Regions from separate parts of the Pseudoalteromonas sp. MEBiC 03607 genome, predicted to be linked through region 1. Evidence: predicted binding sites of a transcription regulator. Region 1 holds the regulator's gene; each other region holds the start of a gene.

Region 1 (10,059 bases):
AAAACTCCAGTTATTCATCCGTGGTAGCGCCATATCGGGTGCACCGATCATCATAGGCACCATCCAGTTAGCAAGCCCTGTAAATGCCGGCATTACCGCACCAAATACCATTATCAAACCATGCACTGTGGTCATTTGGTTAAAAAAGTGTGGATCGACTAGTTGTAAACCAGGTTGAAACAATTCAGCGCGGATCACCATTGCCATCGCGCCACCAATTAAAAACATAGTGAGCGAAAATATCAGGTATAAACTGCCAATATCTTTATGATTGGTGGTGTAAAGCCAACGTTTGAAACCTTTTGCAGGATGATGGTCATGATGCGCATGCTCAGTGGCTTGTTCATTAATAACGTTGCTCATTCTTTCGCCTCCGTTGCTGCATCGATAGCTGCTTGAATTTGACTTGGTTGAATCACATCGCCTGTGTCGTTACCCCATGCATTTCGCTTATATGTGATAACCGCAGCAAGTTGCTTAATTGAAAGCTGTTTATCAAATGCTTGCATCGCTGTACCCGGCTTACCATGTAATACGATGTCGATGTGGTCTTTTACATCTCCAAGCACAATTGGACTCCCCTTAAGAGCAGGAAACACTCCCGGCAAGCCCATTCCTGTAGGCTGATGACAAGCCGCACAACTTGCCATATAAACTTGCTCCCCAAGAACCATTAATTCTTCTTTCGGTAATGTTTGATCTAATAAAGCCGCATCAGCTGCTGCAGCATTGGCCTTTTCTTGCTTAGCCTCTGCTAGCCAGTTAGCAAATTCGTCTTCAGGCAACGCTTGCACAACAACAGGCATGAAACCATGATCTTTACCACACAACTCAGCACACTGACCCCGGTAGATGCCTGGCTCATTTATGCGTGTCCATGCCTCATTGATAAAACCCGGGTTTGCATCTTTTTTAACCGCAAAGTCAGGCACCCACCATGAGTGAATAACATCATCTGAGGTCATTAGAAAACGAACTTTTTTATTGATAGGAAGTACTAAAGGCTTATCAACCTCAAGTAAGTAATGTTCTGTTTTGTCAGCTTGGTTATCTATTTGGTCTTTTGGAGTAGATAGAATTGAGTAATAAGCAATTTCCTCGCCCATGTACTCGTAATGCCATTTCCACTGTGAGCCCGTTACTTTAATTGTAATATCGGCTTTAGAAGCATCTTCCATCGCTATCAGTGTTTTTGTAGCTGGAATTGCCATGGCGATTAAGATCACAAATGGTATGGCAGTCCAAAGAATTTCAACCTTGGTACTTTCGTGGAATTGCGCAGGCTTGGCTCCTTTCGACTTTCGATGATGGATCAAAGCCCAAAACATCACCGCAAAAACGATGATGCCTATCACACAACAGATAATAAATATCGTCATGTGTAATTCATAAACACTATTACTTATATCAGTCACCCCTTTACGCATATTAAATTGGCTATTTGCCAATGCTAACTGCACAGGTGAGAGTAATATAAGCCACAAGGCATAACGCAGTTTACCCATGTGACGGCTCCTTTTAATGCTATTGCAAGACGCAAAGCGAAAAGGCGATACAACAAGGTGCCCATTCGTTTTTTTTATTGTTCAGAGCGACTACGTATCATTTTGACCCAGCGATGATACCAACCCTATGTTTAACACCTAGCACATTTGAGTGTATTTTTATTAATCAGGTGTTAATACACTGTATTAACCAATTAGTTAAAAAATGAGCAATAAGCAAGTTTTAGTAGTAATAAATGTTTATTTTGGTGCAAAAATAACAACTATAATCAGCGCGTTATTTTAAAATGAGAGGCAGAGTGAGAGTAAAAAAAGAGTGAAAAACTGCGCCATATAAGGCTTTATACAAAGAGTAAGGGTTTACAAATCAATGCTAAATAATAAAAAACAAGCAACGCACCAAATTACAGCAATTTGGTGCACTATTTTAGAAACAGCTACATCCAGTCGGCATTACGAATAACACCCACCGCTAACCCTTCAATATTGAAAGATTCATGCTCAAGATCAACTTCAATTGGCGAAAATTCTTCGTTTTCAGCATGTAAAAATACTTTACGCCCAGCTTTTTCAAGACGCTTAACAGTTACATCTTCATCAACACGAGCAACAACAACCTGACCATTTTCAGCAACTTGCGTTCTATGTACTGCGAGTAAATCACCATCCATGATGCCAATGTCTTTCATACTCATACCATTTACACGCAGTAAAAAGTCAGCCGCAGGTTTAAATAGTGAAGGATCAACCTGACAATGACTTTCAACATGTTCTTGCGCCAAAATGGGCTCACCCGCTGCAACTCGTCCAATTAAAGGTAAACCTAATTGCTCAGGTTCGTCTTCTTCAATTAATTGAATACCACGACTCGCCCCAGGCTTCATTTTGATCATGCCTTTTTTTGCCAGTGCTTTTAGATGCTCTTCGGCAGCATTGGCACTTTTAAAACCCAATGTTTGAGCTATTTCAGCACGCGTAGGTGGCATGCCTGTATCTTTAATAAAGACTTTAATTAGTTCTAAAATTTGCGATTGGCGTTTTGTTAATGGGCGCATACAACTGGTTTTCCATACAGTACATTTAACTGTGAGTATATACAGTTATCTGAAAATCGCAAATTTAAATTAACGCCATCATATTGCTACAAAACTAACATTGAACCAGGTATAAAGATGCCATAAGGTATTATTTTTAATTTGCACGCAAGGAAATACAATGAGTATTTGGCATCAACCAATCACACTAGAGCTTTGTAAAAGTTTAGAGCAAGGGATCACCGGGCAAGGTACTTTAATGAAAACCATGGGCATTGAGGTGACTGAAATTGGTGATGATTATTTAGTGGCGACTATGCCTGCCATTCCTGAGCATCATAACCCTATGGGCATGGTACATGGCGGAGCGAACGTTGTGTTAGCCGAGACAGTGGCAAGCTATGCGGCTAACTTTGTGGTTGATTTCAATAAATTTTATGCTGTTGGCCAAGAAATTAATGCCAACCATATGAAAGCATCTCGTAAGGGTGTATTAACGGCTACAGCAAAGCCTCTTCATTTAGGTAAGCGCACTTCAGTGTGGGATATTAAAATTACCAATGCCGCAGGAGAGCTTTGCTGCGTATCAAGAATGACCGCAGCTGTTGTAGAGCGCTAAGCTCAGGCTACTTTTCGACTGGATAAATCGTAATTTCAACCCCTGCGCCAATCGCTGAAATACGCAACAAAGTATCAGCATGCAGGGCTTGATTAAAACATTTTGGTGAAACGCCTGATTCAAAGCCAATATCAAATGTACGTTTAGAGCACGATAACCACTGCTTAAGAGCATTTCGTGAACACGATTCAATTAATTCACACAACTGATTAATCGCTTTGTCTGGTGTACTGATATCAGCAGCAGCCTCAATACGCGCTAGTTGACGGTATTCATCTTGGTCGTAATGTAAAACCATGGCATTTTTCTTTAAATCAGCAACAAGTGCACTAATATCGTGCTTTGATTCAAGCTCCAGATCCACATTTAAAAATTGAATTTCCGACATACTCTCGTTTTTACCCTCTATTGATATCGACTGAAACTTTAACTCAGTTTTGTATATATACCAAATCTAGAATACAGTTAATGCGACATTATGCCGCATTGGCAATACAGTTAAACAACCTAAAATAGCTCCCATACAACAATAATAACGGAGTAATGATGAATAAACGCATGTTCAAATATGCTCGAAAAGGGCATAAATGGCTTGGCTATCTGCTAGCCATTCAGCTACTTCTATGGCTATCGGGAGGCTTAGTAATGAGTTCACTCCCCCTCGAAAAAGTGCATGGTAAACATTTAGCAAAACGCAGTTTAGATAATCCATTTATGATAGCCGATTACACAGCATCAGTTGATCGGATAACCGCCCAATTTCAACAAATAAAAGCGATTAACTATAGTCACTTTTTAAATGCACCAATCATTGAAGTTACTACTGAGCAAAGCACTGTCAGCTTTAATGGTCATACTGGAGCTATCATGGCAAAACCCAGTGAGGCTGAAATTATCGCGAACGCCAAAGCACACTTACTGATTGATGCCAATGTTTTGCAAGTACAGCAATTAAAACAAGGCCCCCGCGAAGCTGCCCATAAACAAAACATATGGCAAGTTCGTTTCGATGATTGGCTTGCGACAACCATATATTTAGACAGCCAAAACGGTAAAGTCATCACTGTACGCAGCACCCTGTGGCGTATTTTCGACTTTTTCTGGATGCTGCATATTATGGATTACGACGAGCGAGAAAACTTTAATAACCCACTGCTTATCAGCTTCTCAGCCACCAGCGTGCTGTTTTGTATTACCGGAATTATTTTGTTACTGCAAAACGTTCGTATAAAGCGTAAAAAACCAGCTACACGTGTTGGTCTATCAAAATAGGGTTGCCATCTGGGTCGGTGATAATAAAGCTCGCTTCACCGGCCTTTTGTATTGCTAAACCTTGCTGCTGAAAATGCAGAGCTAATTGCTCAAAAGTAGCAAACTCAGCTAACGTTTTAGCATTTTGATCCCAACCGGGGTTAAAGGTCAGCATGGTTTTATCAAACATTCCTTGAAACAAACCAATTAAATGTTCACCGTTTTTCATAATTAGCCAATGCTGCTCTATTTCGCCGGCAAACTCTTTAAAACCCAGCTTTTCATAAAACAGCTTAGAGGCATGGATATCTTTTACATTTAAACTCACAGAAAAAGCACCTAGTAACATAGTAGTAATTCCTTTAATGAAAACGGCCTAACAACTATAGCTGAGTTGAAAAACTTTTCCTTTTAGAATAGTCACTCTAAAATGAGCTTTCCTGTAGTTCACTGATGTGATTGTTATGCGTTTATTTCTCTACTTTACCCTTTGTTTAATAATCAATTTCTCTGTAAATGCAGAGCAATTTTCAAGCTTTTCTAGTGCCAAAAAGCACTTAATAAAAACCCTACCAGACGATAGTAAAAGCCTTTACTGTGGATGTGACATAAAACGCCAAGGTAAGAAACTTGTACCAGATCCTAATGGATGTGGCTATATACCTCGAAATGCAATGACACGTTCAGGCAAAGAAAATGTTCGCGCAAAACGAATTGAGTGGGAGCACATAGTACCTGCGTGGGAATTTGGCCATCAGTTACAATGTTGGCAAAACGGCGGACGCAAAAATTGCCGAAAAGTCAGCGAAAAGTTCCGAAAAATGGAAGCTGATATCAATAATCTGGCACCTGCAATAGGTGAAATCAACGCTGATCGCTCGAATTTTCGCTATGGAATGGTCACATCCCATAGTCCTAAATACGGTGCTTGTCCTATTAAAATAGATTTTAAGCAACGGGTGTTTGAGCCTCCTATTTATGCACGAAAACGTATCGCTGATGCCTATTTCTACATGCAGCAAACCTACGGATTAAAAATTTCAAATAAACAACGACAGCTATTCGAGGCATGGCAACGACTTGAAGTGGCTCAAGTAAATGACCGTAAAGCACTCTAGTTTAGAGCAATAATGTTCATAAAAAAGGGGCGGCTATCTATTGCTATGGGCTATAGTTATTGATACGTTTTAAGCAAATATTTACAGGAAAGTAATTCATATGTTTAATTGTAATAAACTTGCTCCAGCGGTGTTTTTGGCAGTGTCTGGCTTCTCTTTAACAGGGTGCGGAGGAGGAAGTGGCTCGTCTGATAGTACAACTAATCCGCCACCGCCAACAACTTCTGAGCCATCTTGGACGGCAGGAGTTTTCGCCCCATCAAGTGAATTTAAAAACCAATGTGCGGTTCCTCGAACAGGCAATGACCCTTACAATAATAATAGGCCTTACCCAGATACTGCTGGCAGTGAGTTTACAGAAAAAATGTGGTTACGTTCATGGAGTGATGAAACTTACCTTTGGTACGATGAGATTGAAGATAACGACCCAGACAACTTCAACTCTGTCGCCGCTTATTTTGCGCAATTAAAAACATATCAAACAACTGACTCAGGGGCATATAAAGATAACTTCCACTTCAGTCGCCCAACCGAAGAGTACTATAAAGAAGCACAATCAGGCGTGGTTTCTGGCTACGGTATTAACTGGGCATTTTTAAGCAATGTCCCCCCTCGTGAATTACGTATTGCTTATTTAGAAGATGATTCACCAGCTAAAAATGTCGGATTACAGCGCGGTGATACTATTTTAATGGTCGACGGCGTTAGTATTAACACTAATACCCAAGAAGGCGTAGATATTTTAAATGAAGCGCTTTTTGGACCAACAGCGGGTGATTCGCATAACTTTGTTGTGCGCAGTAACGATGGCAGTGAAAAATCATTCACACTTGTAGCGGGCAATATCGCGCAAACACCTGTTCAGAATGTTAATACCATCACTACCGCCAATGGTACAAAAGTCGGCTATATGCAATTTAATAGTTTTATTAGTATTGCTCAACCAGAGCTGATAAGCGCTGTTAACAAGTTTAAAAGCGATAACATTGACGAGCTAGTAATTGACTTTAGGTATAATGGTGGCGGCTTATTAGCGTTATCATCTCAGCTTGCTTACATGGTTGCCGGCCCAGCTAATACTGATGACTATTACTACTATCAAACCATCAAAAACGACAAGCAACCACAAGAGGCTCCTTACCCATTTATTGACCGTGAAATAGATTACTCTACATTTCAAACAACCAATAGCAGACTTCCTGATCTCAACTTATCTAAAGTATATGTACTAAGTACAGCAGGAACTTGTTCTGCGTCAGAAGCGTTTATAAATGGTTTAAAAGGTATAGATGCAGAAGTCGTACTTATTGGTGATACGACCTGCGGCAAGCCTTATGGCTTTACACCCACTCATAATTGCGCCACTACTTACTACACTATCCAATTCTCTGGAGCTAATGATAAAGGCTTTGGGGAATATGCTGACGGTTTTAAACCAACTCCTTCACCTCAGTTTGATGCAGATGTTAAAGGTTGTGTAGTTGCTGATGATTTTGATAACAAACTAGGTGATACACAAGAACGCTTATTTTCAACAGCAATACATCATATTGAGAATGGCAGCTGTCCAATTGTTGTACAAACAAATAACATCAAACAACCAAGCTTTGCCTCTCAAGCAGAACAAGCCAGTGGAATCCCACTTTCTTATAAACAACCGCTTTATAAGGAAAACATGGACTTAACACGTCCATCTCCGGCTAAGGACGACAACAATGAACAATAAAGCACTTTTCACTTGCGCACTATTAGTGAGTTTAACGGGCTGTAAAAGCACCCAAGCAGGGGAGCCACAAAACGCCACGTTAACGCGCGTAAATCCTGGCGTAATCACTGAAATACAACAAGCGATTCAATCAGCTAAAGGGGGCCCATTGGTTACTTTAGCTGATAACGTGTTTACTAAAAGTGCTGAACTATTGATAGATCATGGGACAAATAAAGGGCCCGATGGATTGCCAATTATGGGGGCGCATAGTATCCCTTCAGAAAAATTTGTGCTGCAAAAAATGGGTGAACAGTGTTTGCTCTATTACCCAAAAAAAGAGCTGCGAGTACCACTACCGAATGTAGAATGTGAAGCAGAATAGACAATAATGGCGCAGTGACCCACTGCGCCTTTCGTTGTTTTATAACTGTTGATGAGGGCCAAACACCTCATAATGAATTCGCTCACTTGCAACCCCTAAACTAAGTAGCTGCTCTTTTATCATTGCCATAAATGCCATTGGACCACATAGGTAAAAGTCACCTTTACTAATTGGTAAGCTAGCAGCAATGTGATTTACATCCATCAAGCCCGCAAAATCTCCCCCCTTGCCATCTTTAAACCAAGTAACAAAATGTAATGAAGCGTGCGCTTGCTGTTGTTTTAATAAATACTCTTTAAAGGCAAACTGCGTCTCACTGTCACAAGCATGCAGGTAATGAATTGGCTGGTTATGTTGATTACTTAATAATGTCTCGAGTATTGCCATCATTGGGGTTTGACCAACACCTGCCGAAATCAACACGACAGGAAAATCAATTTCGCGAAGCACAAAGTCTCCCGCAGGAGGGTAAACCTCTACCTCATCTCCCTCTGCTAAGCTATGTAAGTAATTAGATACTAAGCCTTCTTTTTTCACGCTAATTCGATAATTTCGACCGTTACTTTGTTGCGACAATGAGTATTGCCTAACTTGAGTTAAGTTGCTGTTTGCTGGCGTTACTTTTATCCCTAAATATTGACCCGGTAAATACGCCACAACAGGTTTTGCATCGACAGGTGTTAATGTAAAACTACATATCTGCGCTGATTCCATCCGTTTTTCTGTAATGGTGAAAGTACGGGTACCGAACCAGCCTCCCGGCGCCTTTTTGGTCGTTTGGTATAACGCCATCTCTTCGGTGATACATACATCCGCTAATAAAGAATAAGCTTCACGCCATGCGTACTCGACCTCAGGGGTAAATTGCTCAGGCAGTAACTCTTTTAAAGTTGCAATCAAATGCCCACCAACAATAGGGTAATGCTCTGGCAAAATATGATAGCTGGTGTGTTTGTGATTAATGCGCGCAAGCGCTCCTTTTAACACTGCCAAGTTATCAATATTTGCAGCATAGGCCGCCAAAGCATTAAACAACGCGAATTGCTGAGTGCCCGATTGCTGATGTGTCATATTAAAAATATTTTTAAGCTCTGGGTTGTAGCTAAACATACGATCATAAAAATACTCAGTCACTTGAGGTCCTGCTTGCGCAAGCAAAGGCAAAGTACTTTTAACAATCTGGATCGTTTTTTCAGATAACATAGTTTTTCCTATTGGAGAGATTAACCGCGGCGACCATCAACACGACGATTGACTAAAATGGGCGCACAATGAAATAAAAATAAGCTAAAGCCAGCAATCCAAAGCAACGCACTTAACTGCCATGCAAGGTGATGACCTAAATAAACGGGAAGTAACGAACGTACAATGGCAGCTAACGCAATGAGTAAAAATGCCAAACTAATAAACGCAGGGGCTTGTAATATGCGCCCTGTGTGACCATGAGAGACACGTACCATCATGGCGATGATCATTAAACCGATGGTGCCAACAGTGATCAGATGAAGCGCGTCTTTGAATAAGATAATAGGGCTGAAATAACTGAGCGCGACGAGTATTAAACCAACCGATAAAGCCCAATAAGCCACATGTAATGACCATAGCAAAGGCACTTTTAGAATGCCTTTATGCCACCACAAAACACACCGGGCTGAATGTAAACAAGCAAGCCAAGCAAAAACCCAACCAGTACTCATTGCGCTAAAAAATAGCTGACTCATAAAGAACCATGCAATGGCGAACAATGAGCTAAATAGGACTAATTTATCGAGCTTGGGGATTCTAACTTGTTCACTTAAGTTAAGACCGCGCGCGGTAAAAAATGGCACAACTCGCCCAGCGACAACACCAACCAGCAGCGTCATGATAAGTACACCAGTATCAACAACCCCCAGTGCCAGCGACATTTTATTAAGCACAACTAAGCTCAAAAAAATCACATTGAGTGCACAGAGCAAAGATGCGATGACAATAAATAAATAGTTATGGCGGCTTTTCGCCTGTATCAGCATGTCAGCTAAAATAACAATTCCAGCCAGCCACCAAACGAGTTGTAATGCACTTACAATATAAAGGTTTAGCTGCTCGTACCCTGCAATATCAATAAAAAAACTAAGTCGTGCAGCAAGCCAAATTATGCTCAGCAAACAGAGCTTAATGCCACTTACACTCGGCACGCCTGTCCAAGTTTGTGCGGCGGTGAGCAAAAAGCCCATAGCAACGACCCCTGCAAAGCCAAACAGCATTTCGTGGGCATGCCAAAGTGTTGCGGGCATTGTTAGGTGCCACTGTGCATAACCCGCCAAGACTAAAAACCAGTAACTCATTGCAAACACAGCTAAGGCACCCGCTGCCAAGAAAAAAGGCCGAAATGCTAATGCCCATAACGGCCACTGGCTGAGTTGATAAAATTTGATTTTAGCTGGCATAGGTTCAGTTAAA
Region 2 (10,059 bases), 380 kb from region 1:
ACTCTTGACCAAGAATTTGGTGAGCATGTTTTGGAAACTCACTATTTGCTAATAATGAGTTGCTACTGAAAACATAGCTATTTTTAAGCGCTAATTGGTTTGCAAACTGATAGCACCAAGCTTCGCTTCCTTGCACTATGACAAGCTGGCGATGCTTTGCAATAACCAGCTCGTTGCACAGTGCTGTTAAATACTCATTATAAGGCTTGAAGTCTTGCATACTGTGTTACAAGCCATTTACTGCCTAGGTCATCAAAGTTCACTTGAATACGTGACTGTGCGCCGCTACCTTCGTAATTGAGTACAGTACCTGCACCAAACTTGGCATGCAAGACGCGTTGACCTAAGTTAAAGCCGCTATCTTCAAATGCGGCATGTGTTACTGATGGACTAAAACGACCTGCTGCAGGCGGTCTTGAAACCTGTGTTTTAATACGAATTTCTTCGATACAGTCTTCAGGCATTTCACGTAAAAAGCGTGATGGGCTGTGGTATTTTTCTTGTCCGTATAAACGGCGACTTTCTGCGTGGCTAATGTATAGTTTTTCCATGGCGCGAGTCATACCGACATAACATAAACGGCGCTCTTCTTCTAAACGGCCAGACTCTTCATTACTTTGTTGAGATGGGAACATGCCTTCTTCAACACCGACCATAAATACCAACGGGAACTCTAGGCCTTTTGCTGAGTGCAGGGTCATCATTTGCACCGCGTCTTCGTGCTCGTCAGCTTGACCTTCGCCAGATTCTAGAGAGGTATATGCCAAAAAGCCCTGTAGTGGCGAGCTGAACTCTTCATCTTCAGGGAGTTCATATTGACCGCAAGCACTAATAAGCTCTTCTAAGTTTTCTACCCGGGCACGGCCTTTTTCACCTTTTTCAGCTTGATACATTGCCATTAACCCTGAGGTTTGAATGGCGCATTTCGCTTGCTCTTCTAAGGTGAGATCGCTGATCTTATCTTCGATATGCTCAACAAGCTCTAAGAATTTAGTGACGGCACTCGCAGCTCGGCCAGATAAATGCTGCTGCTCGATAATAGCTTTTGCGGCATACCAAAGTGGCAATGATTCATTGCGCGCGCAATCACGAATATGGCTTAGTGTTTTATCACCTATGCCACGGGCTGGGGTGTTAATAACGCGCTCGAAAGCAGCATCATCTTGACGGTTACCCACTAAACGTAGATACGAAAGTGCATCTTTGATCTCTTGACGTTCGAAGAAGCGCATACCGCCGTAAATACGGTATTTTAAACCTTCTTGTAGCATTGCTTCCTCGAGTACACGAGATTGCGCATTGTTACGGTATAAAATCGCGGCATCTTGTAATGCATTACCTGCATTTAGCCAGCTACGCAGTTTGCTGCTGACAAAGCGCGCTTCGTCTAATTCATTAAACGCAGCGTAAACAGAAATAGGCTCACCATCATTGCCGTCTGTCCAAAGGCTTTTGCCCATGCGTTCAGCATTGTTTTTGATCAGCGCATTTGAGGCTTTCAAGATGGTTGCCGTTGAGCGGTAATTTTGTTCAAGGCGAATGGTTTCGGCTTCGAAGTCAGTTAAAAAGCGTTTGATATTTTCAATTTTTGCGCCACGCCAGCCATAGATACTTTGGTCATCATCACCCACAATCATAATACTGTTCGTATTACCCGCGAGTAGTTTTAACCAAGCGTATTGAATAGTATTAGTATCCTGGAACTCGTCTACTAGCATGTGAGCAAAACGCTGTTGATAGTGACGTAAAAGTGTTGGGTGGTTTTTAAGTACTTCGTAGCAGCGCAGCAGTATTTCTGCAAAGTCGACCAAGCCTGCGCGGTCACAAGCCTCTTGATATGCAGCGTAGACTTTCAGCATCATCTGCTCATTAATATCGTAGGCTTGAATGTCTTTAGGACGTAGACCTTCATCTTTTTTCGCGCTGATATACCAACCAAATTGTTTTGCTGGCCACTTTTTATCATCGATGTTCATCGCTTTAAGCAAGCGTTTGATCATACGTTGTTGATCGTCAGAATCTAAGATTTGAAAGCTTTCAGGCAAGTTCGCTTCACGGTGATGGGCGCGTAAAATGCGGTGAGATAAGCCATGGAAAGTGCCAATCCACATACCGCCAACCGGTGCTTTTAAGGTTTCTTCTACACGGGTGCGCATTTCTTTCGCGGCTTTGTTAGTGAAGGTTACCGCAAAGATGCTGTATGCAGAAGCTTGCTCAACTTGCATGAGCCATGCGATGCGATGAACAAGTACTCGAGTTTTACCAGAACCTGCACCTGCAAGTACTAGCATGTTTTGCAATGGGGCTGCGACTGCATCCCGTTGTTTATCATTTAAGCCATCGAGTAATTCAGAAACGTCCATCGTTACGCCTTTTCAATCTATAATGGGTGGAGTATAACAGGTGTTTATGCAAGGCTAAATAAAATACTGTTTTTATAAACAGCTATTTTGGCAAGTCATTAAAATTACGAAAGGATACCTATCCGCAATAATACTTAATCATTTTGAGGGATTAAACCTGTCGCTACCTGCGTTAAAAATTTCTCATTTAGAACAACTAAATAACGAAATTTTTGCCTTGTTATCAACGAGGTTTTATTGCCTCAAAATAGATCACTTAATTAAGCGAATAGGTATGAAAATTGTGAATTTGACCGATTTTTAGCAAAAAGAACTAAAATCAAAATAACGCTACTTTTTAACACTTTGATTTGTAAGTCATAATAAGTTGGCATAAAGTGTGTTTATAAAAAGTATAATCATTAAAAACTACAGAGGTTAGTATGGCAGAGCAAGGTTCTGGCGGTAATGTAATCGCAGCAATATGTAATATCTTTTTTCCTGGTTTAGGACAATTGGTACAAGGTCGTTTAATGGCGGCAATTGCATTCTTTTTAGCATGGGTGATTAGTGGTGCATTAATATATGTTGCAGTAGGTTTTATTTTACTGCCAATCGTATACCTATGGGCGATTATTGATGCTGCACGCTTCAAATCGCGACTCTAGCTATTTTAAATAGCATAAATACGAGCGCCCGCATGGGCGCTCGTGTTGTTTTAACCTTACAAAACTCGCCACGTCTAGCTGCAAACGGTATAATTAGCACATAACGTATTACGAGTACCCTTCATGGAATATCAATTTATCCGCGACCCAATTAGCGGTTTACGCATTAAAATTTCCTCTGAACATGCCGTCATAGGCCGTTGGCTAAACGAAGAAGTCGGTAAAGAAAAAATCGCGATGGTGCAAGCGTTGATCTCTGCGGTTAAGAGCAGCAATGAGCCATTAACTTTACAAGGTCAAGAAATTGATTTGATCTTAAGTAAAGATGAAGCGTTATTCGAAGCACATGCATTACATCAAGACAACGAAGACCTAGTTGCCTATCAAGATGATGATTTAATGCTTGAAGAAGAAGGCCTCTGCAGTGGCTGCGGCTTTGAAGACTTTGTTGATTTAATTGAATCTTGGCAAGAGTTTACACAAGGCCGATAAGCAGAAACATGTTCTGCTTATCGATTGCCAATTTATTGCTCACTCACTGATTTAACAGCGGCTAGTAATAAATCTTCTGTTAAGCGTACTTTGTAATTTGGGTTAGCGTATTGAAAATGAACTAACCCATTTGTGTCTATCACGAATACTGCGGGTACTGGTAGCGCGACTTTCGCCTCACCCTCTAACGAGACAAAGTTAACTCCAAGCTTATTACGGTAAATCTTTGCTGTTTTGTCATCTAAATAAAACGCTAGACCTAACGTTTGCGCCAAAGTGAGGCTGTCGTCAGAAAGCAATTGATAGCTAGGAGCTGTAATTTTTGTTTCAGCGAGTTTTTCAGGGCTGTCTGGCGAAACGGCAATTAATTGCGCGTTTAAATCTGCTAATTCTTTCTCAATTTTTTGTACGCTAGCCAATTGCTTTGAACAATATGGGCACCAACCGCCACGATAAACAATCAGCACCGTGGTTTTTTCTTTAAAGCGTTCAGTTAAAGACACTGTTTTGCCGTATTGGTCTTTTAATTCAATATTTGGCACCGTTAATCCTGGTAATAATGGACTGACTCGCTCAGCAGATTCGGCAATATTGGTCGCAGTTGCAGCGATAACTTGGCTTGATAGTACAAACAACGCGCTAATGAGTAGAGATTTAAACATGGGCTTCCTCGGTTATTTTTTTCAACTGCAAAGATGACCTGATTGTTGCGGGATTAATTTCATCTTTACCTACATCAAACTCAAATTTAACTGTAGTATATAGGCAAATAAAAAATGCAAGTTGGGATAAAGAATGTCTGCTAATTTACAAAAACTCGTTGTTATGCTCGAGATGCAAAATGCGATGAATACCAAAGTTCATGAGCAATGGTTTAGCCAAGGTTTTGAATGGTATCGTGCAATTTGGGTTGAGTGTGCTGAAATGCTTGACCACTACGGTTGGAAGTGGTGGAAAAAACAAACCCCAGATACTGAACAAGTTATTTTAGAGTTAGTTGATATTTTCCATTTTGGTTTATCTTTACGTATTGATGGTGAAACCAGCTATGAGCAGTTAGCTGCGCAACTTGAAGCTGAGTTAAGTGCGCCAGTTCAAGCTGATGACTTTAAACAAACACTCGAATTATTAGCCGCGTCAGCAGTCGCTGAAAAGAGTTTTAATGCAGCTACATTTGCAGGTTGTATGGCGCAAATTGGTATGGATATTGATGATTTATACCGTGGTTATGTTGGTAAAAATACCTTGAACTTCTTCCGTCAAGATCATGGTTACAAAGACGGTAGTTATATCAAAGTCTGGAATGGCCAAGAAGATAACGAGCACTTAGTAGAAGTGGTTAAAAGCCTGGATACAGAGCATGCTGATTTTGCAAAACTTGTATACCAAGGCCTAGAACAGCGTTACCCGAAGTAATTATTTAACGGGTATAAACTCGCGAAAATCGATGGTCGATAAAAAGCCATCGAACTGCTTATGCGGTTGCTGACTATCAGGGTTGGCAACCGCAAGTATATGGCCAATACCAAACTCTTTTGCCGCATCTAGCACGGCAGGGCTATCATCGACAAATAAAGTCCGTTCCTTATCAAACTGCCATTCTTGATGTACTTGTTGCCACAATGGTTGATGCTCTTTACTCACGCCATATTGGTGAGTTGAGATAACCCCATCTAAGTAATTATCGATAGCCGTGTGTTCAAACTTTAACATGGCACAATCTGGGTGCGCGTTAGTAAGCATTATCAATTGCTTGCCTGCTTTTCTTAGCTCCGTTAAGAACGGCGGAACATCGTCACGAATTCTGATTAAATGTTGAATTTCACGTTTTAACGCCATAATCGGTAAATCAAGTTGCTGTTGCCAGTAATCTAAGCAGTACCAATTAATTTGCCCGTGAACTTGTTGATAACGATGTAAAATGTCAGCTTTTGCTTGGTCTAAACTGATTTTATGTTTACGCGCATATTGCTCGGGAATAACGGTTAGCCAAAAGTAATTATCAAAATGCAAATCGAGTAGGGTGCCATCCATATCTAACAACACAGTATCGATTTTTGACCAATTTAACATAGGCAATTCACTTTAAAAGATTTATGATGAGCATAACTGCCATGATAGCAAATTAATGCCAATGACACAGAAAAAGCATCCTACACCACCGCAAATTTTGTCTAATGAAGTTGTCGCTAAAAGTCGACTATTTACTGTTGAGTCTCTCGAATTGAAGTTCTCAAATGACGAGCAAAGGCAATACGAAAGAATTCGTGGCGGTGGCAGAGGGGCAGTGATGATTGTGCCAGTAACGGCCGATAATGAACTGCTATTAGTGCGAGAGTATTGTGCAGGCACCAATGATTATCAGTTGGGCTTTCCAAAGGGCTTAATTGACCCAGGCGAAACACCACAGCAAGCTGCAGATCGTGAGCTTAAAGAAGAAGTTGGTTTTGGCGCGAAGCACTTTGCTGAACTTAAAAAAGTCAGCATGGCACCGAGTTACTTTAATGCCACTATGCATATTTTGTACGCCGAAGCTCTCTACCCTGAAACCTTACCTGGTGATGAGCCTGAACCGCTTGTCGTTGTGAAATGGCCAATAAGTGATTGGCAATCATTATTGCAACAAGAAGACTTTACCGAAGCACGAAGTGTCGCAGCTTTGCTATTATTAACAAAGTACTTAGAGTCGGGAGCGGGCAATGAATAATTTTTTAGAGCCGTGTATTCGGTTAGCTGAACAAGCTGGCGACGCTATAATGGCCATTTATCAACAGGATGATATAGGTGCTGAGCAAAAGTCAGATGATACGCCTGTTACTAAAGCTGATTTAGCCTCGAATGAGGTGTTGATGGCAGGCTTACAAGCATTAGCGCCTGATATTCCAATTATGTCAGAAGAAACACCTATTCCAGCGCTGGCAGATAGAAAAGATTGGCAGCGTTATTGGTTACTTGATCCAATGGATGGCACTGGCGAGTTTATTTTAGAAAGTGGTGATTTTGCAGTAAATATCGCTTTAGTTGAAAATAATCGCCCAGTGCTTGGCGTTATTCATTGGCCAGCGAAACAAGTGACTTATTTTGCTAGTTATCAAAATGGCGCGTTTAAACGTGAAAATGGCCAAGATCAGCAAATTTCGGTAGCAACGCCGGATAATTTAACCTTAGCTGTAAGCCGAAGACAAAAAATTGAAGCTGTTAGCCAATATTTAAATACCCAGTTTGCGACGGTTGCATTAGGTTCTTGTTCATTGAAAGCATGCATTATCGCGGAAGGTAAAGCTGATTGTTTTTTACGAATAGGGCCAACAGGTGAGTGGGATACAGGCGCGTCGCAAGTCATTGTTGAAGAAGCGGGTGGTTGCATCACGGACGCTGAATTCAATCCGTTAACTTACAATCAACGAGAAAGTACCGAGAATCCTGATTTTATTGTTATGGGGCACCCTGATTGGGAGTGGCAAAAAATGATTAGTCCACATCAGCGCGCATTTTAGTGAGGTTTTGTGTGCTTTTTGTTCGCTTAAGCCCGTATTTTGATTATAACGCTTGATTTCTAATTTTATTGCTATATTATAGCGCTCTCTTCGGAACAAGGCATCGTTAACATGCTCATGTTACTTAGGGATTACAGGCGCGGGATAGAGCAGAATGATAAATCATTCGTCGGACTCGCTAATACCTGAAGTCGAAGGTCGTCGGTTTAAATCCGGCTTCTGGGACTCTAAACATACAGGCGCGGGATGGAGCAGCCTGGTAGCTCGTCGGGCTCATAACCCGAAGGTCGTCGGTTCAAATCCGGCTCCCGCAACCAATTTTCTGAATTGGCTGACTTCTTAAATTAAGTAGGAAGTAAAATAAACTTAATATTCAGGCGCGGGATGGAGCAGCCTGGTAGCTCGTCGGGCTCATAACCCGAAGGTCGTCGGTTCAAATCCGGCTCCCGCAACCAATTTTTAAAAAGATTGGTGCAATGTTGGAACTATAAAGGTCGTCGGTTCACTCTTCACCTTCACAGCTCCCGCAACCAATTATTTGAATTGGCTGACTTCTTAAATTAAGTGAGAAGTAAAATAAACTTAATAATTTCAGGCGCGGGATGGAGCAGCCTGGTAGCTCGTCGGGCTCATAACCCGAAGGTCGTCGGTTCAAATCCGGCTCCCGCAACCAACTGAAATTAAAAAATTAATATGTAATACTAGACACGCTGTAGCGTGTTTTTTTATGTCTGAAATTCAGGTTCAGAGCCTGAAGGTCGTCGGTTCGCCCTCAAAACTTACAGCTCCCGCAACCAACTGAATTTATATCTATTAGTTTTTAGTAACAAATTATTATAGTTAAAATCAAAAGAAGTGTTTTTTACTTATTTTCCATTCTTTTTGTCGTAATTTACTTACATATCAGAACTGACTGAACTAATCTTAAAGTATGGCTTTAGGCTGTACCTTGATAGGATCTCTTGTGTAAGTATTTGACGGGCAAACATGGCTCAATAACAGCTATGGTTAAAGCATCACTGAGATCCTAACCTCTTACAGTTCAGCTTTCCTTCCTTTGAGTTTTGGCAGCTGAGTATTCAGTTGCTTTTCTTTATTATGTTAGTGGCTTTGTGCGAGCAATGAATCTTCGCTTAAAAGATAGAAAGGTTTATGTTACAACGTCAGTAATATTACTTTTTAGCTACAAACATGACTGAACTTTACCATTGGTTTGATTTATTTGGCGTAGCCGTATTTGCGGTCTCAGGGACGCTACTGGCATATGATAAAAAGATGGATGGCTTTGGTGTTGTCGTATTAGCCACTGTTACTGCAATTGGCGGCGGCACAGTCCGCGACGTTATTTTAGACATTCCTGTTTTTTGGCTGCATGATCAAAGCTACTTTTGGGCTATTTTACTCTCGGTATTTATCACTACGCGTTTAATAAACAAACAGCGCTCTATTTCGCTAAGTGCACTACAGATTGCAGATGCATTTGGACTCGCGTTTTTTGCTGTTATGGGGGCTCAAAAAGCAATGCTTGCCGGTATGCCAGATACGACTTCGATTATTATGGGGGTTATCACGGCATGTTTTGGCGGAGTCATTCGCGATGTATTAGCAGGCAACATACCCATGCTGTTAAAAGGCGAGCTGTATGCGATAACATGTATCGCCGGTGGTATTGTTTACACAGTAAGTATTTCCCTAGGTTTAGTCACTGAGCTTGCCATGATTATGGCAATGTTAATGACACTGATGCTTCGTTTAGCTGCAATGAGGTGGCATTTAACGTTGCATGTTTTTAAATATCCTGACTAAACTGTATTCATGGATGAACTATAGGGACATATCGGATCGTGTCTTTAGCCCGAATTTTTTCTCGTGCTCAGGTTGGCGTGCAAGCTCCTGAAGTGATTGTTGAAGTGCATTTAGGTAATGGATTGCCAGCGTTTCATATTGTTGGTCTTCCTGAGGCCTCAGTAAAAGAAGCCAAAGACCGTGTACGTAGCGCGCTCGAAAACTCGCAGTTTGGCTTTCCTGATCAACGTATAACCGTTAATCTTGCGCCCGCTGATTTACCAAAAGATGGCGGTCGATTTGACTTAGCCATAGCAGTAGGGATTCTAGTCGCTTCTGGACAGATCACCTGCAACGACATACATCGTTATGAATTTTATGGTGAACTTGCCTTAAACGGTGAAGTAAGAGGTGTGAATGCTATCTTACCTTCAGTGTTGGGTGCTAAAGAGCAAGGGCGCTGTTGCTTTTTACCTGTCGAAAACGATAACTTAGCTAGTTTAGTTTCTGGCGTATCACGAAAAGCAGTTTATTCATTACAAGATGTCTGGAACGACTTACTAAATCAACAACCTCTGCCTTTGAATATCCACTACCCAGAGCAGCAGCCAAACCGAGAGTCGCTACTTGATCTAAGTGATGTGAAAGGGCAGCCCGGCGCAAAAAGAGTGTTAGAAATCGCTGCCGCTGGTGGACATAACTTACTTTTTCTTGGCCCCCCTGGTACAGGAAAATCAATGCTCGCACAGCGTATGCCGACGATTATGCCCACCATGTCTGACGAAGAAGCCATTAGTACCGCAGCGTTGTATTCGATTATAGGTCAATCGGTAGATCTATCAAATTGGCGCGAGCGACCATTTCGAAATCCACACCACACTTGCTCTGCGGTAGCGCTGGTGGGAGGGTCGTCAAATCCGAAGCCCGGTGAAATATCATTGGCACACAATGGCGTGTTGTTTTTAGATGAATTACCTGAATTTGAGCGTAAAGTGCTCGACTCACTGCGTGAACCAATGGAAACAGGTGTAGTGACAATATCTCGAGCGGCAAGGCAAATGGAGTTCCCATCGCAGTTTCAGCTAATCGCCGCATTAAATCCTAGCCCGACAGGGAGTCATACCGATAAACGTGCAACGCCAGACCAAGTCTTGCGATACTTATCTCGGGTGTCTGGGCCATTTATCGATAGGATTGATTTGCAAATAGAGTTACCGCGGCTTACAAGTAGCCAATTGCAGAGCACCCAAGCAGAAGAAAGCAGTGATCAAGTGC
Region 3 (10,059 bases), 2.4 Mb from region 1:
ATCATTCCTTTAAAATTTAGGTGCTATGGTTAAGTTTATATTTTTTAGTTGCTCAAATACGTCACGATCAGGTGATACTGGTAATGTATCTGCCATACGCACTGCACGCATTGCAGCTTCACACACTAAGGTATCACCACCAAGCGATTTTACTTGAGTCACAAGGCCATTAAAACCAAGACGTATATTAAGGCGACACTCTTTGCCTTTCATCTTCTCATCTTTTAAGAAGTTTTGCTGAATGCGTGCCATTATTAACGCTTTGTATTTTTCAACTTCGCCTAGAACTTGTTGTTGACGTACCTTGTTACGTGCAGCTTGCTCTGCTGCTAACTGTTCTTGCAGCATTTGTTCTTGTAAAGCTTGTTGACGCTTACGTTCAGCTTCTTCAGCTTTACGTTTACGCTCAGCTTCTGCTTCAGCTGCTTTACGCTTACGCTCTTCTTCCGCTTTCTTTAACGCTTCTTCTTCAGCTTTACGTTTATCAGCGGCTGCTTTTGCTGCAGCTTCAGCCTCTTGCTTTTGCTTTTCAGCTTGTTTGGCTTTTGCACGTTCTTTCTCTTGAATTTCACGTGCTTTTTTCGCTTGTGCTTCAGCTTCTGCTTTTTCTTTTTCCTTAGCACGGCGCTGCTGCTCTAGCTTTTTAAGACGACGGTCTTCAGCTTCTCTTTGCTTACGCGCTTCATTAGCTCGACGCTCTAGCTCTTGAATACGTTTCGCTTCGGCTTGTTTTTTTGCTTCTTCTTGCTTTTTAAGCTCTGCAATTTTCTGCTCAACCTGTTGTTGATCAACGGTAACAGCAGACACTGCTTTTTCTGGTGCAGGTAACGCTGGATTAAGGTTTACTTCCATGACTTTAGGAGCTGGCATATGAAAGTTTGCACTCGCTACTAAAAAACCAACGATAGCAAGGTGCAAAATAACCGATTTTATTATTGATGCACGCATACTACTCCTCGAATGATTCAGTCATTAAACCAACAGACGGAACACCCGCGTTTTTCAAAAAGTCCATTAATAGCAATACTTCTTGATAAGAAACACGGCCAGAGCCTTTAATCATAACCGGAGTATCTGGATTTTTCTGCAGCTGTAGCTTTATAACCGCCGCCACATCAAGGGCCTCCATCGGCGCTTCAGGGTCAGTACCAATACTGACATAATATTTACCTTCGGCATCAATTGAAGCAATGATCGGTGGTGTATCTTTGGTATCAACAAGATCAGACTCTTCCATTTTCGGTAAGTCGACTTTTACACCATGGGTGATAAGTGGTGCTGTTGCCATAAATATGATTAGCAGTACTAACATTACATCAATGTAAGGTACTACGTTTATCTCCCCTACAGGGCGACGTTTCTTACGCTGATACATTCGCTTTAGCCTCTATTTGTGTAGCTGCTTGGCGGTGTAAAATATTAGCAAACTCTTCCATGAAGTTAATGTAATTACCTTCAAGCTTTTCTACTTTGTTTGCAAAACGGTTGTAAGCGATAACAGCTGGGATTGCCGCAAATAAGCCCATCGCTGTAGCGATGAGTGCTTCTGCAATACCCGGTGCAACCATTTGTAACGTAGCTTGCTTAACTTCGCCTAACGCGATAAACGCATTCATGATACCCCACACCGTACCAAATAGGCCGATATATGGGCTAATTGAACCTACTGTTGCTAAAAATGAAAGACTTGATTCTAGTTTTTCTACTTCGCGAGACAAAGCAACGCGCATAGAACGATGCGTTCCTTCCATCACAATACTTGCGCTTTGAATTGAATTTTTCTTATGACGAGCAAATTCTTTAAAACCTGCGACGAAAAGTGCCTCAACACCAGAAGCGCCTCCAGGACGGGCTGACACTTCATTATATAGTTTACTTAAATCAACGCCTGACCAAAACTTTTGCTCAAAACGCTTTGCGCCATTAAGTGCATCAGAAATCGCTTTTTTACGTTGAAAAATAATTGCCCATGACATTACCGACATACCGACTAATGCCAACATTACTAGCTGGACAAGTACACTGGCTTCTAGAATAAGATCTAAAAAGTTAAGCCCTGATCCCACGTTAAACTCCTAAAATAGATTTCTATATAATTTGTTATATTTATTACATGCGCACTGTTTGACCATAAATGAGGCCAAAAGTTGTGCCTAGTGTATATAGTCAGTTATAAACTGACAACGCTCTTGCTGTGAATTAGCGGCAATTAACGGTAAAAAGCAAATTGCTTAGCTATTTTTTAGTCATATTAAGTTTCACTCGTCTTTTTGTGCATATTTTTACATTAATAAAAAGTCATTACAAAAATCCTAAAAAGCTAATAAAACCTCAAAAAATAGCGCTTTTATTCAAAAAACACGCATAAACACCCAAAAGCAGTTTTGCAAATCTACTACAGAATACTTAAACTAATCCTGAATGAAGTTCATAAAATTTTTAAAACCCACTTTATTCATGAGCTTAAATATAAAAACACCAAAAAGTGAACAAAAAGCACACAACTTAAATTTTCACTCACATTAGTTTTTTTTATCTGAAAATAAAATTTTTCTAGTTTGAAGAAAAATCCTTCATTGCGTATTATTTACCTATACCGAGCTAGCAACCTCATGAAAGAGTCTTTCATTAAGCTCAGTTTTTTGCATTATGATGTTTCGTATTGCTCCAGGTTAATTTGCACAGGATAAAACCTCGTTCAAATTGACCATAGTTTCCAAGATTACTTCCTTCAACTTGTTGTTTGCCCGCATCCTTATGCGGGCTTTTTTTTGCCTGAGCAAACGTCAACGAGAATACCTACAGCTAACTTAACAGCATGTGAATTACAGATGTTAAAATGATACTAAGCGGTAAGCGGTAAAACCTATCTTGCTAATAAATAAAACCAAGTTACCTAAATTAAAAAAGCAGCCCTTTTGAGCTGCTCGAAACTTATAAATAAAAAGCTAGTAACTAAACTTTAGGTTTGATTATTTATCGGGTGTTAAACCAAAGTGAAGGTAGGCAATATCCGAGACAAGTCGTCCGCGTGGAGTGCGTTGAATAAAACCTTGCTGTATTAAAAAAGGCTCTATTACATCTTCTATGGTTTCTTTTTCTTCGCCAATGGCAGCAGCGAGGTTATCAAGACCAACTGGGCCACCCATAAATTTTTCGATAATAGCAAGCAAGTATTTACGGTCCATATAATCAAAGCCACTTTTATCAACATCAATCATATCGAGTGCTTGCTCAGCCACCGAAGCATTTACTTTACCGTCTGAGCGTACTTGGGTGTAATCACGCACACGGCGCAACAAACGATTTGCAATTCGAGGTGTACCACGCGAGCGCTTGGCTATTTCGGCCGCGCCTTCATCACACATGGTTAAATTTAAAAAGCTAGCAGAACGTGCAACAATTTTTGATAAGTCTTCAACAGAATAAAACTCTAAGCGCTGTACAATACCAAAACGGTCTCTTAGCGGTGAGGTAAGTGATCCTGCCCGTGTTGTTGCGCCAATTAATGTAAATGGCGGTAAATCGAGTTTTATTGAGCGCGCTGCAGGGCCTTCACCAATCATAATATCTAGCTGATAATCTTCCATCGCAGGATATAAAATCTCTTCAACTTGTGGACTTAGCCGATGTATTTCATCAATAAAAAGTACATCACCTTCTTCAAGGTTTGTTAAAAGTGCAGCAAGGTCCCCTGCCTTTTCGAGTACAGGACCAGACGTCGTTTTAATATTTACGTTAAGCTCGTTAGCAACAATGTTAGCAAGAGTCGTTTTACCAAGACCCGGTGGACCGAATATTAATAAGTGATCGAGTGCTTCACCACGGTGCCGTGCGGCCTCAATAAAAATTTCCATTTGTTGCTTAACATGCGGCTGGCCTGTGTAATCGTTAAGAAGCTTTGGCCGTATAGCACGGTCAACACTGTCTTCGTTACTTTGCTCAGATGCATCAATTAAGCGATCTGCTTCAATCATGGTTTACTCACAACATTGATTTTAGAGCTTCTTTAATTAGAACCTCGGTCGTCATATCTGGTTTATTAACTGCTTTAACCGCTTTTTGTGCTTGCGGTAATTTGTAACCTAACGCTTCAAGCGCTGAAACAGCATCATCGGCAGCGTTATTTGCCACAAGTGTATTATTACTTGCTGGCTCAATAACCGCATTATCGCTAAATGGCGTAAATAAGTCATTACCCCAATTTTTAAGTCTGTCTTTCATTTCAAGCACTAAACGCTCAGCGGTTTTTTTACCAACCCCCGGCAGTTTAACCAAAGTGGTCGCATCTTCATTATTTACACACGTTACAAATTGCTGCGCCGACATTCCCGATAAAATGGCAAGGCCAAGTTTAGGACCAACACCATTGGCTTTTAATAGCTCTCTAAATAAAGCGCGTTCGGTTTTATTGTTAAAACCAAATAATAACTGGGCATCTTCACGTACTACAAAGTGGGTATAAATAATCGCTTGCTCACCCACTGCCGGTAAATCATAAAAACAGGTCATTGGCATTTGTACTTCGTAGCCTACACCACTTACTTCAATAAGAATTTCTGGTGGCTGTTTTTCAACTAGTAAACCATTTAATCGACCAATCATATTACTTCCTTAATCGTCCTCTTACGGTTTTGCTAGCGCTACCCGCAAGTTTTATTAAATTTTGTTCTGAGTGAGCATGACAAATAGCAATAGCCAAGGCATCAGCAGCATCGGCTTGCGGAGTGCCCGGTAATTTTAATATATTTTTAACCATATGCTGTACTTGCGACTTATCGGCTCCACCATTACCCACAACTGCTTGCTTAATTTGTCGTGCCGAATACTCATAAACTGGCAGCTCAGCCATTGAAGCACCAACAATTGCTGCACCTCGGGCTTGGCCTAGTTTAAGTGCCGAGTCTGGATTATGTGCCATAAACACTTTTTCGATAGCAAAGCTATCTGGAGAGAATTGTTCTACCAACTGGCTAATACCTTGGTAAATCATTTTTAAGCGCACCGGAAAATCGTGATCGGCTAATTTAATGCAACCACTTCCTAAATAGGTAAACTTTGCACCTTGATGGGCAATCACACCATACCCTGTTAATCGTGAACCAGGATCAATTCCTAAAATAATCGCCAACTAACTGACCCGTCTATTATCATTATTATCTGCAGTTAATAATGCCAGAGCACTGTATAAATTACCAGTAACCAATTGCAATTCATAAAAAATGCCCGCAATTGCGAGCATTTTTCACACAGCTTTCTCTTATGCCAACGAGCGCAATAAGCCTTGAGTATTTTTGCGCATTGTTCTGGCTATCATTAAATAACCCAAACATGCCACAAATAAGCCCCCTACCGCAGGGCCAATTAACCAAATATGCGGATGCAGTTTGCCTGCTAATTCAAACATCTGCCTTTGTACTATTAATAATGCAACATCACTAACAATGGCAGCGACTAAGCCTGCTGTGACCCCTAATAGTAAAAACTCATATAAGGTGGCATTTTTAATTAAGCGCCCTTTCGCGCCTAAGGTTCGCAAAATAACAATCTCTTGCATACGCTCGCCTAAACTTGCTTGTACTTGTGAAATAAGCACTAGAGCACCACAGGCAACAACAATTGCCAACACAAACCCTATCGCTAACGATACTTGCTCTATGGTTGAGCGGATTTGCTTTATAAAGCTTTCAACATCAATCACATTAACCGTTGGGTACTGGCGCATTAGCTCATTAAACTCGCGCTTTTTATCTGCTTTTACATTTACCGATGAAATATAAGTAGCAGGGAAACTCGCCAATACATCAGGACTTAGAATAATAAAGAAGTTCGGCTTTAATGTTGTCCAATTAACCTTGCGCACACTGGTGATTTTGGCATCAAACGATTGTGCACCAATCAAAAAGGTTAATGTGTCACCTAATTTAACATCAAGGCGTTCAAGCATAGACTCTTCAACTGAAGCTTCAGCGACAGAATCTTTTGTGAACCATGTGCCGTCAATAAGCTCATTTTGGCTTGGTAAATCTTCACGCCAAGTTAGGTTTAGCTCACGACCAATACCGGAACGGGCTTCTTCATCTTTCTTTTCATTGTCTTCTTGTGAGACTTCACGAGCTACCAACTCGCCATTAACGGCGTTTACCCGGCCACGGACAACCGGATAAAAGTCAGAGGTTGGCATATCTCGCTCTGCTAAAAAGCTCGTTATTGGCTCTAGTTCTTGCTCTGTTATATTCACTAAAAATGAATTGGGCGCATCAACCGGCAATTGCGATTGCCAGTCAGAGATCATGTCATTTTTAAGTACAATTAAAAACAGCAACAGTTTGATAGCCAAAGCAAAACTAATCAATTGCACAGCATTTACGTTGGCGCGTTTTTGGATAGACGCAATTGCCAAAGACCAGCTATTACCAGGGCTTAAACCGAGCTTTCGACCGCCACCAAATATAACCTTTGATAAACCAAACAACACAGCAATTAAAAACGCTGTAGAGAGAAACAAAATAGCGCTTATTTTAATATTATTACTAAATAACCACATCAGTAAAAACACGGTAAGTGCCGACATAGCAAGGTGTATTTTACTGACCAATAAACGATCGCCTAAGTTACGACGCAGTACGCGCAGCGGCGGAATATCAAATAAATCGAGTAATGGTTTAATCGAGAACATAATTGCACAAATTAAACCTGTGCTAATTGCAATAATCCACGGTTTAGCCGATGCACTAGGAAGTACTGAGCCCATGCTTTGTGCTAGATAATCTGTTGCAATGGCTTGCAATCCATAACCAATCAGCAAACCAACGATCACCGACATTGAACAAACAAGGCTCAAATGAAGTAGATATATTTTACGGATCATAGCGCGGCTACCGCCGAGTGTTTTCATCATGGCAACAGGGTCGTATTGGCGTTCACAATAGCGCTTTGCCGATACCGCGATAGCCACAGCAGCTAATATAATGCCAAGTAAGCCTGCCAATAATAAGTAGCTTTCGGCGCGGTTTAAGCTATTAGAAATAGGCGATTGGCGGTCTTTAACGCCATACCAACGCTGGTTTTCTTTCATTTGAGGTTTTAACCAGCTATAAAAATTTTCGATATCGCTTTCGTCCCCAGCATAGAGCTGGCGGTAAAACACTCGACTACCCGGCTGAATAACCTGAGTTTTTGCAATATCGTCTTCGTTAATTAAAATACGTTGGCTACTAGAAAACACATTAAACGGTGCATCGGGCTCTTCAGCTACAACATGACTGGCAACAAAAGTGGCGGCTCCTAACTCTACTTTATCGCCAACTTTAATATTAAGCGCATAGAACACCGACTCACTGAGCCAAACTTCACCGCGAGTTGGAATGTCTTCAGTTACCTGAGGCTCAGCAGTTAAGCTAGATTTTATCTTTAGCTCGCCTTTTAATGGATAAGTGTTTGATACCGCTTTAACCGAACCCAACTGCATTTCGTCACCAGCAAATAGCATGGTATCGAAATAGGTTATTTTTGCGGTGCGAATGTTATCTTGGGCGGCTTTATCTAAAAACTCAGCAGGTAAAGCATGGTTACTTGCTAAGACACGATCTGCAGCAATAAAGGCACTGCTTTTTTGCTCAATACTTTGACCGATACGGTCAGTAACCATAGATAAAGTTAAAACAGTCAGTACAGCTAAAGCTATGGCTGCACTGATCACTGTTAACTCACCGCGCTTAAACTCACGTGAAAACAGTTTTAGTGCTAATTTAGCCCACATTCGCTTGCACTCCCTCGCTTTCTTTTACTGTTACTAATTGCCCAGCTTCAATATGTAGTATTTGCTGGCATTTTTGCGCAAGCTGCTCATCATGAGTTACCAAAATAAGTGTCGTACCGTGTTCTTGATTAAGTTCAAATAATAACGACTCAATGAGCTTACCGTTTTTACTATCAAGGTTGGCTGAAGGTTCATCGGCAAATAAAATTTTAGGTGTACCAATAAATGCACGAGCAATCGCTACACGTTGCTGCTCACCGCCCGACAATTGCGACGGGTAATGGCCAACACGATGACTTAGCCCTACTTTTTCAAGTAGCTCAAGTGCTTGTTGTTTAGCATTTTTGCTTCCAGCAAGTTCTGCCGGTAGCATCACGTTTTCTAGAGCTGTTAAACTTTGCACGAGCATGAAAGATTGAAATACAAAACCTACTTTCTCAGCGCGAAGTGCAGCACGTGCTTCCTCATCTAATTCGTGTAATGCAGCACCATCTAAATGAATACTGCCATTGGTTGATTGGTCAAGGCCGGCTAATAAACTTAATAAAGTAGACTTACCCGAACCAGATGTGCCCACTACCGCAACCGAATCTCCTGACTTGACATTAAAGCTGATGTCACTGAGGATGGTGAGGTCGCCCTCAACTGTGGTGACCGTTTTAGAAAGTCCTTTAACTTGAATAATGTTTAATTGAGAAAGCGCTGACATATGATGCATCCAATCCTACGTTTTATATTCGTTTTACTGTTAGTAATCAAACCACTTACGGCAGCAGCTGACAACACAATTTTAATTTTAGGTGACAGTTTAAGCGCCGCTTATGGCCTTAAACAAGAGCAAGGCTGGGTTAAATTGTTACAAGATAAGTACGATGAAAAAGACCAATCAGTATACCTAGTAAACGCCAGTATTAGCGGTGAAACCACAGGCGGTGCATTAAGACGACTCGATGCATTACTAACCGAGTTCGAACCTACGCACGTGCTTATAGAGCTTGGCGGAAATGACGGTTTACGCGGTTTTCCAATCAAGCGCTTACAAGCTAACCTACGTGATTTAATAGCAAAAAGCCAACAAACTGGGGCGAAAACCGCCGTAATGGAGGTACAAATTCCGCCAAATTACGGCCCGCGTTATACCAAGCTTTTTACCGACAGCTTTAAAACCATTGCCAATGAAACAAACTCAGAATTAATGCCATTTTTTATGATCGATATTGCTGGCCGACCAGAGCTTATGCAAAACGATAACTTACACCCTAACGCCGATGCTCAACCATTAATACGCGACTTTATGTACAAAACGATCAACGATTGGCTAGATTAACCGCCAGCCTAATCACTTTATAATTAGAGCTGGACAATAAACAGCCAAACAAACCGCAGGTGTATTGATTTTTATAAAAAAAGCCGTACTATGGCTTGCAACGTCGGCATATAGCGCAGCTTGGTAGCGCACTGTCATGGGGTGTCAGGGGTCGCAGGTTCAAATCCTGCTATGCCGACCATTTTTCTACGCCCAAACTCCCGCTCTATTATTTATCCCTCTGTGCTTTAAACTCCTTAAAAATACTGTTCACATTCACTTTTGCGCCTAGCTTTGCAGCGATTAAAAACAGGCCCGCTAGTTTTCTGTGTACGAACAGAGCATCTACGGGTGGTGCGTGCCAATGCTCTGAGGCGGTGCTCATTTTTAGGCCGAGCTCTTTGATTCGTTTTGGTAAGTCACTATTTGCAAAATCATACTCACCTTGGTGGCGCAGTGGCTCGCAGGCGAGTAGAAATATATCAATGACATTATCTATATATTCTTGCGCAAGCCCTTGTTGAAAATAGCCAATTTGCTGTGCTGCTGTTGCAACACCTGCTCTGTCGTTACTATTCGCGGCAGATAATAACTGTAAGTAGCCATCACTAATATGCTGAGGTAGTTCGCGGGTGGCGCCAAAGTCTAAAAGTACTAAGCGTTGATTGTCGATTTGATATTGATAATTAGCAAAGTTTGGATCTGTTTGAACTAATTTAAAGCTAAATAGCTCCCGTAAAAATAAGCTTAGTAACTGCTGAGCAGCTTTATTACGTATCGTTTGCTCTGCACTTGCAAGTGCTTCTAGCTCTTGTCCCTCAACAAAGTTCATGACTAAAACTTGAGAAGAACTAAGCGAATCTACTACATTAGGAATAAGATAATTGTCGTCACCTTTTAAACACTCGCTGTAGCGCTTTAAATAATTAGCTTCTAATTCGTAGTCAGCTTCGTTTATAAGTTGTTGTTTGGCTTCGTCTATTAGAGGTTG

The links. Region 1 encodes LexA, which represses DNA repair genes until DNA is damaged. Its sites were predicted from a motif close to TACTGTATNNNNATACAGTA; they were not measured.
Region 2: a site for LexA is predicted at 2,428-2,447, ahead of uvrD (DNA helicase II). Genes of this name have one in related genera too.
Region 3: a site for LexA is predicted at 5,182-5,201, ahead of ruvC (crossover junction endodeoxyribonuclease RuvC). Genes of this name have one in related genera too.

Annotation. Positions count from the first base shown of each region.
Region 1 covers NZ_SRRY01000001.1:313,534-323,592, forward strand. The annotation lists gene ctaD (cytochrome c oxidase subunit I) at 1-363, opposite strand, end outside; gene coxB (cytochrome c oxidase subunit II) at 360-1,505, opposite strand; gene lexA (transcriptional repressor LexA) at 1,943-2,560, opposite strand; gene E5N72_RS01410 (PaaI family thioesterase) at 2,721-3,158, shown strand; gene E5N72_RS01415 (hypothetical protein) at 3,166-3,546, opposite strand; gene E5N72_RS01420 (hypothetical protein) at 3,705-4,430, shown strand; gene E5N72_RS01425 (VOC family protein) at 4,405-4,758, opposite strand; gene E5N72_RS01430 (endonuclease) at 4,874-5,527, shown strand; gene E5N72_RS01435 (S41 family peptidase) at 5,628-7,253, shown strand; gene E5N72_RS01440 (hypothetical protein) at 7,243-7,617, shown strand; gene hmpA (NO-inducible flavohemoprotein) at 7,657-8,820, opposite strand; gene E5N72_RS01450 (NnrS family protein) at 8,841-10,059, opposite strand, start outside.
Region 2 covers NZ_SRRY01000001.1:697,069-707,127, forward strand. The annotation lists gene E5N72_RS03120 (GNAT family N-acetyltransferase) at 1-220, opposite strand, end outside; gene uvrD (DNA helicase II) at 198-2,363, opposite strand; gene E5N72_RS03130 (hypothetical protein) at 2,786-3,010, shown strand; gene E5N72_RS03135 (YacL family protein) at 3,134-3,502, shown strand; gene E5N72_RS03140 (peroxiredoxin-like family protein) at 3,535-4,164, opposite strand; gene E5N72_RS03145 (dUTP diphosphatase) at 4,298-4,918, shown strand; gene yrfG (GMP/IMP nucleotidase) at 4,919-5,575, opposite strand; gene nudE (ADP compounds hydrolase NudE) at 5,637-6,209, shown strand; gene cysQ (3'(2'),5'-bisphosphate nucleotidase CysQ) at 6,202-6,999, shown strand; tRNA gene E5N72_RS03165 (tRNA-Met) at 7,240-7,316, shown strand; tRNA gene E5N72_RS03170 (tRNA-Met) at 7,378-7,454, shown strand; tRNA gene E5N72_RS03175 (tRNA-Met) at 7,596-7,672, shown strand; gene E5N72_RS03180 (trimeric intracellular cation channel family protein) at 8,191-8,805, shown strand; gene E5N72_RS03185 (YifB family Mg chelatase-like AAA ATPase) at 8,844-10,059, shown strand, end outside.
Region 3 covers NZ_SRRY01000001.1:2,674,788-2,684,846, forward strand. The annotation lists gene tolA (cell envelope integrity protein TolA) at 10-948, opposite strand; gene tolR (protein TolR) at 950-1,375, opposite strand; gene tolQ (protein TolQ) at 1,362-2,066, opposite strand; gene ruvB (Holliday junction branch migration DNA helicase RuvB) at 2,973-3,977, opposite strand; gene ruvA (Holliday junction branch migration protein RuvA) at 3,985-4,605, opposite strand; gene ruvC (crossover junction endodeoxyribonuclease RuvC) at 4,607-5,131, opposite strand; gene E5N72_RS12295 (FtsX-like permease family protein) at 5,261-7,762, opposite strand; gene E5N72_RS12300 (ABC transporter ATP-binding protein) at 7,752-8,471, opposite strand; gene E5N72_RS12305 (arylesterase) at 8,472-9,089, shown strand; tRNA gene E5N72_RS12310 (tRNA-Pro) at 9,194-9,270, shown strand; gene E5N72_RS12315 (AarF/ABC1/UbiB kinase family protein) at 9,298-10,059, opposite strand, start outside.